Regions from separate parts of the Sulfitobacter sp. M85 genome, predicted to be linked through region 1. Evidence: riboswitches for the same ligand, from Rfam matches in the RefSeq annotation. Region 1 holds a riboswitch; the other holds the start of a gene.

Region 1 (3,403 bases):
CGCCCGCCCCAGGTCAAAATCAAACCGAAACGCCTGATAGATCGCCAATTCGATCGTCGTCGCCCGCGGCCCACCGCCCAGCGTCAAAGCCACGGCAAAACTGGTCAGGCAGATCACGAATATCAGCGCCGCCACGCCGGGCAGCACCTGCCGCAGCATTGGCCATTCCAGCGCCAGAAACAGCGCCCGCGGCGTCATCTGAAGCTGCCCCGCGAGCCGAAACCGCTCAGAAGGGATGCTCTGCCAGCCTTGCAGCAAAAGCCGCGTCGCCAGCGGCAGGTTGAAGAAGACATGCGCCAGAACCACGCCATGCAGCCCGTAGATCGACACCGGCGGCAGGCCAAGAGCCGCGCCAAATTGGTTCAGCACGCCCGACCGGCCAAAGACCGTCAGCAGCCCCAGCACCGCCACGATCACCGGCAGAATGAAAGGCGCGCCCAGCAACGTGATCAGCGCGCCGCGCCCCCAAAACCGCCGCCGCGCCAGCGCCCGCGCCACCGGCACGGCCAGCAGCACCGAAAGCACCGCCGACCAAACCGCCTGTGTCGCGGTAAACCGCACCGCCGCCCAATCCGCCGGGCCGAGCCCCGCACCCACATCGGCCGCCGCGAAGACGGCGACCAAAGCGGCAAGGATCAGCCCCGCGACTAGCGCGGCGGCGAAAAGCCCCGTCTTGCCGCTTAACGCGACAGCGCGGTCAGCCATTCGTCCAAAGCCTCCTCACGGAGCGCGGGGACCTCGTCGTTCGGCACTAACAGCGCCTTGTCGGGCTGGATCATGCCCTCGAACCCTGCGGGCAGACCGCCTTCGGGCGTCACGGCGGGATACATCCAGTTGGTCGTCGGCAGCACCGATTGCGCGGCATCAGAGACGAGGTATTGCAAGAACCGATCCGCCAGTTCCGGCTGATCCGACCCGGCAAGCTTCCCCGCCACTTCGATCTGCATGTAATGGCCCTCGTCGAACAGCGCCGCGGTCTTGCTGTCGTCCTCCTCCGCGATCAGGTGATAGGCCGGAGAGGTGGTGTAGCTCAGCACCATGTCGGCCTCGCCTTCGAGGAAGAGACCGTAGGCTTCGGACCACCCTTTGGTCACGGTCACGACATTGTCGGCCAGCCCCGCCCAAATCTCGGGCGCCTCATCGCCATAGGCCGCTTTGACCCACATCAGCAGCCCCAAACCGGGCGTCGAAGAGCGCGGGTCTTGGATCACGATTTTCAGATCGCTCTCGGTCAGCGCTTTGAAATTACCGGGCGCGTCCAGATCGGTGCCGTGGACAAAAGCGAAATAGCCCCAGTCATAGGGCACGAAAACTTCGTCTTCCCAAGTGATCGGCAGGTCATAGTCGGCCTGCAACCCGCTCGGCGCGAACAGTTCGGTCTCTTTCGCGGCGGCGACAAGGCTGGTGTCCAGCCCCAGCACGATATCCGCGTCGGACCGTGTGCCTTCAAGCTTGAGCCGCGCCAGCAAAGCCGCGCCATCGCCCATGCCGACGAATTTCAGATCGCAGCCGCATTCGGCCTCGAACCCCTCTTCGATGGCCGGGCCCGGCCCCCATTCGGTGACGAAACTGTCGTAGGTATAGACCGTCAATTCAGGCGTCTCGGCCCATGTGGCCGATGCGCCCATGACGCCCGCAGCAAGTGTAAGATACTTCATCGCATCCTCCTTTTGCGGCGAAAGGTAAAAGGTGGATGTCTGTCCTGACCTTCCCTCCGCCGGTGTTAACCGGTTCAGGTTCAACGGGTCCGCACAGCATGCGCATCTCAGCCCAAAGGCCCCCCGAGGTAGCGTCAGGGGTAGATCGGACCTGCACAATTGGCAAGGCAAATCCCCTTGAGGCAGGGCGCTGCCCCGGCTAAGGGTTTGACAACAGGAGGTCCGCCCATGTCGATCAACAGCTTTGGCCATCTTTACCGGGTCACCACATGGGGCGAGAGCCACGGGCCCGCCCTTGGGGCGACCATCGACGGCTGCCCACCCGGCGTGCCGATTGACGAAGGCATGATCCAGCAGTGGCTCGACAAGCGCAAACCGGGCCAGAACAAATACACCACGCAGCGGCGTGAGGCGGATGAGGTCCGGATCCTGTCGGGCACCTTCGAAGGGGTCACCACCGGCACGCCCGTGCAGCTGATGATCGAGAACACCGATCAACGCTCGAAAGACTACGGCGACATCAAGGACAAGTTCCGCCCCGGTCACGCCGACATCACCTATTTCCAGAAATACGGCATCCGCGACTATCGCGGGGGTGGCCGTTCCTCGGCCCGGGAGACCGCCGCGCGGGTGGCGGCGGGCGGTCTGGCGCGTGAGGCGATCAAGGCGCTGGCGCCGGAGCTTCAGATCACCGGCTACATGGTGCAAATGGGGCCGCATAAGATTGACCGCGATGCGTTCGATTGGGACCAAATCGACCAAAACCCCTTTTGGGTGCCGGATGCCAAGGCAGCGGCGGACTGGGCCGACTACCTCGACGGGCTGCGCAAATCGGGCAGCAGCGTCGGCGCGATCATCGAAGTGACGGCGCGCGGCGTGCCTGCGGGTCTCGGCGCGCCGGTCTATGGCAAGCTCGACACCGATCTGGCCGCCGCGATGATGAGCATCAATGCCGTCAAGGGCGTGGAGATCGGCGAGGGCATGTCGGCGGCGATGCTGACCGGCGAATTGAACGCCGATGAGATCACCATGGGGCCGGATGGGCCGGAATATTCCTCGAACCACGCGGGCGGCATCTTGGGCGGGATCAGCACCGGGCAGGATGTGGTGCTGCGCTTCGCGGTGAAGCCGACCTCCAGCATCCTGACCACGCGGCGCACAATCACGAAACAGGGCGAAGAGACCGAGATCATCACCAAGGGCCGCCACGATCCTTGCGTCGGCATCCGCGCGGTGCCGGTGGGCGAGGCGATGATGGCCTGCGTGCTGCTGGATCACCTGCTGCTGCATCGCGGACAGATTGGTCAGAACCGCGGCATAATTGGCCCCGAGGCGTGAGGATCAAAGCATGAAAGTCGATGATTTCTCCGCCCGCCCCGCCCTTGGTGTCGGACTGAAAATCACGGCGATCCTGCTTTTCACCTGCATGTCCGCGATCATCAAATCGCTGGCCGACGATGTCCCCGCCGGGGAGTCGGTCTTCTTCCGCTCCTTCTTTGCCATTCCAGTGATCCTGATCTGGCTGGCGCAGCGCGGCAAACTGAAAAGCGGGCTAAAGACGCAAAACCCGATGGGCCATGTCTGGCGCGGGCTCTTCGGCACCACGGCGATGGGGCTGACCTTTACCGGCCTCGGCCTGCTGCCCCTGCCCGAGGTCACGGCCATCGGCTTTGCCACACCGATTTTCACCGTCATCCTCGCTGCCGTGTTGCTGGGCGAGAAAATCCGGCTGATCCGCGTGAGTG
Region 2 (3,403 bases), on a different contig from region 1:
AGCCAACACGTCGGCGGCTTTATCCTCACCGAACGCCCCCTGACCGAGATCGTCCCCATCGGCAATGGCGCCATGCCCGAGCGCAGCTTCATCGAATGGGACAAGGACGACATCGACGCGCTGCAAATCTTCAAGGTCGATATCCTCGCCCTCGGCATGCTGACCTGTATCGCCAAATGTTTCGACCTAATCGAGGCGCATTACGACCGCCCGCTGGAACTGGCCACGGTCCCGGTGGAGGATCACGAGGACGATGCCACCGGGCGGCCCACCTACGACATGCTCTGCCGGGGCGACAGCCTTGGCGTGTTTCAGGTCGAAAGCCGGGCGCAGATGGCGATGCTGCCGAAACTGCGCCCGCGCGTCTTCTACGATCTGGTGATCGAGGTCGCCATCGTCCGCCCCGGCCCCATTCAGGGCGACATGGTGCACCCCTACCTGCGCCGCCGTCAGGGGCTGGAAAGCGTCGTCTACCCCGCCCCCGGCCCGGCCTATCCGCAGGACGAGCTGTTCAGCATCCTCAGCCGAACATTGGGCGTGCCGATCTTTCAAGAACAGGCGATGAAAATCTCCATCGACGCGGCGCGGTTCTCGCCCGCCGAGGCCAACGAGCTGCGCAAGGCCATGGCCACCTTCCGCTCGCGCGGGACCATCGAAAAGCTGCAGGACAAGATGGTGGGCCGGATGACCAAACGCGGCTACGATCCGGTCTTCGCGCAGCGCTGTTTCGACCAGATCAAGGGCTTTGGCGAATACGGCTTTCCCGAAAGCCATGCGGCGAGCTTCGCCAAGCTGGTCTATGTCTCGTCATGGATGAAATGCCACTACCCGGCGGCCTTTGCCTGTGCGCTTTTGAACTCCCAGCCGATGGGGTTTTACGCGCCCGCCCAGATCGTGCGCGACGCGCGCGAGCATCAGGTCGAGGTGCGCGGCGTCGACGTGAACCTCTCGGACTGGAACTGCACGCTGGAGCCCTGCGGCGATGGCTTTGCCCTGCGGCTGGGGCTGCGCATGGTAGACGGGCTGCAGGAAAAGGCCGGCGCGCGGATCATGGACCGGCGCGACGCGCCTTACGCCGATGTCGAAGACCTCAAGACCCGCGCGGGTCTCGATGCCAAGGCGATCCGCCAGCTCGCCGCCGCCGACACGATGCGCAGCATGGGGGTCGACCGGCGCCAAGCGCTCTGGCAGGCCCAAGGGCTGCGCGACGCGCCCGCCTTGCCGATCTTCGATCATGCCGAAGCCTCGGCCCGCGGCCCGGAACCAGAGGTGCATCTGCCGGTGATGCCGAAGGCGGAACAGGTCGTGGCCGATTACCAGACGCTGCGCCTGTCGCTGAAGGCGCATCCGATGTCCTTCTACCGCGCCAGCCTTGCCGCGCAGGGGTTCTCCTCAGCGCGGGACCTTTCACGCATGGGCCACGGGCGGCGGGTGAAACTGGCGGGGCTTGTGCTGGTGCGCCAGAAACCCGGCAGCGCCAAGGGGGTCTGTTTCATCACGCTGGAGGATGAGTTTGGCGTCGCCAACCTCGTGATCTGGCCAAACATGTTCAAGCTCTACCGCCCCACGATCATGTCGGCGAGGCTTCTGGTCGTGGAGGGGCGCGTGCAGACCGACGGGCGGGTGATCCATGTCGTGGCAGACCGGCTCGAGAACCGCTCCGACCGGCTGGCAGCACTATCGGAAGCACCGATGCCCGGCATCACGACGCGCGGCGATCACCCGACCCATCCGCTGCCCGGTCAGGTGGCCATGCACGGCCACCCGCGCGATGCCAAGGTGATCCCCAAATCGCGGGATTTTCATTAACGAATCCTCATGCAATGCATGAGGTACGAACCACAACTACTTGATATAAAAAGTAAACAAATAAATAACCGATCCCCTGTTGACCCTCTGAACGCCCCTCGCTAGCCTGCCGGAAATCCGTTGGGGTGCCGCAAGGCTGAGAGGTGAAAACCGACCCATCGAACCTGATCCGGGTCGTACCGGCGTAGGGAACGGAAGCAAGCATCAGCCCCATCCGGGCGGTCGTTTACCCCGTATCTCCATGCCCTCGGCCCATCTAACGAATGGGGGGGCCGAATGGCGTTTCAAGCACTGACGATTGCGGGGTCCGACAGCAGCGGCGGGGCGGGGATTCAGGCCGATCTCAAGACCTTTAGCGCGCTTGGCGTCTATGGGGCCAGCGTGCTCACCGCCGTCACCGCCCAGAACACCCGCGCCGTCGCCGCGGTCGCCATGATCGCGCCTGCGATGATCCGCGCGCAGATGGCGGCGGTCTTTGACGATCTGGCCATCGGCGCGATCAAGATCGGCATGTTGGGCGATCCGGCCACGATCTCCGCCGTGGCCGAGGGGCTGGCCGACTGCCCCGCGCCCATTGTGCTCGACCCGGTGATGGTGGCGAAATCCGGCGATGCGCTGCTCTCTGCCGAAGCGGTCAAAACCCTGCGCGCCCGGATGCTGCCCCGCGCCCATGTGCTGACGCCGAACCTGCCCGAGGCCGCACGGCTACTGGACACAGAAGAAGCCACCGACGAGGCCACGATGCTCGCGCAGGGCCGCGCGCTGCTGTCGCTCGGTCCGCGCGCGGTGCTGATGAAGGGCGGCCATGGCAAGGGCGAGACCTGTGTCGATCTGCTGATTTCCAAGACCGACACCCTGCGCCTTTCCGCGCCCCGCCAGCAGACGGCGAACACCCATGGCACCGGCTGCACGCTCTCTGCCGCCATTGCCGCCGGTCTGGCGCGGGGCCTGCCTCTGCCGCAGGCGGTGGGAGCCGCTCATAGCTATCTGCAACGCGCCATTGCCGCGGCGGACGCCCTCAACATCGGCCATGGCCACGGGCCGGTCCATCATTTTCACGGCGTTTGGCCCCATGAGTGATGTCACCATCATCGGCGCGGGCGTGGCAGGGCTTTGGGCCGCGCGGGCCTGTCTGGCGCAGGGGCTGCGGCCCCGGCTCGTTGACCGCAAAGGCCCGCCCGGGCCGCATGGCTGTTCGTGGTGGGCGGGCGGCATGCTCGCCCCCTTTTGCGAAGGCGCGCTGAGCGAGCCTGCGGTGGTAACCCATGGGCGGCGTGCCGCGGCGCTATGGGGGGAGATCACGGAAGTCACCCATCGGGGCACGCTGGTCCTCGCCCCCGAACGGGACCGCGCGGAATTGCAGCGTTTCGCCGCCCGCACCGAAAGCCACAGCCCCTGCGACGCCGAAGCCATCGCGGCCTGTGAGCCGGACCTCGCCGGGCGCCATCGCCGCGGGTTGTTCTTTGCCGAGGAAGCGCATCTGAACCCGCGCCAAGCGCTGCAAGACCTGACCCATGCGCTGGCCGCCGAGGGCGTGACGGTTAAGACCACGGCCCTCACCCCTTCGGAGGTCACAGGCCCGGTGATCGACTGC

What was found. Region 1 has a riboswitch for thiamine pyrophosphate ahead of thiB (thiamine ABC transporter substrate binding subunit). Riboswitches for the same ligand answer to the same signal wherever they lie in the genome.
Region 2: it holds a riboswitch for thiamine pyrophosphate, as region 1 does, so the genes downstream of both, thiD (bifunctional hydroxymethylpyrimidine kinase/phosphomethylpyrimidine kinase) here and thiB (thiamine ABC transporter substrate binding subunit) in region 1, are expected to answer to the same signal.

What each region holds. Positions count from the first base shown of each region.
Region 1 is NZ_JABECQ010000001.1:495,397-498,799, reverse strand. Features, by position in the region: gene HKX24_RS02500 (thiamine/thiamine pyrophosphate ABC transporter permease ThiP) at 1-705, opposite strand, end outside; gene thiB (thiamine ABC transporter substrate binding subunit) at 681-1,658, opposite strand; TPP riboswitch at 1,693-1,794, opposite strand; gene aroC (chorismate synthase) at 1,887-2,996, shown strand; gene HKX24_RS02485 (DMT family transporter) at 3,007-3,403, shown strand, end outside.
Region 2 is NZ_JABECQ010000003.1:259,489-262,891, forward strand. Features, by position in the region: gene HKX24_RS07465 (error-prone DNA polymerase) at 1-1,809, shown strand, start outside; TPP riboswitch at 1,921-2,017, shown strand; gene thiD (bifunctional hydroxymethylpyrimidine kinase/phosphomethylpyrimidine kinase) at 2,086-2,889, shown strand; gene HKX24_RS07475 (FAD-dependent oxidoreductase) at 2,882-3,403, shown strand, end outside.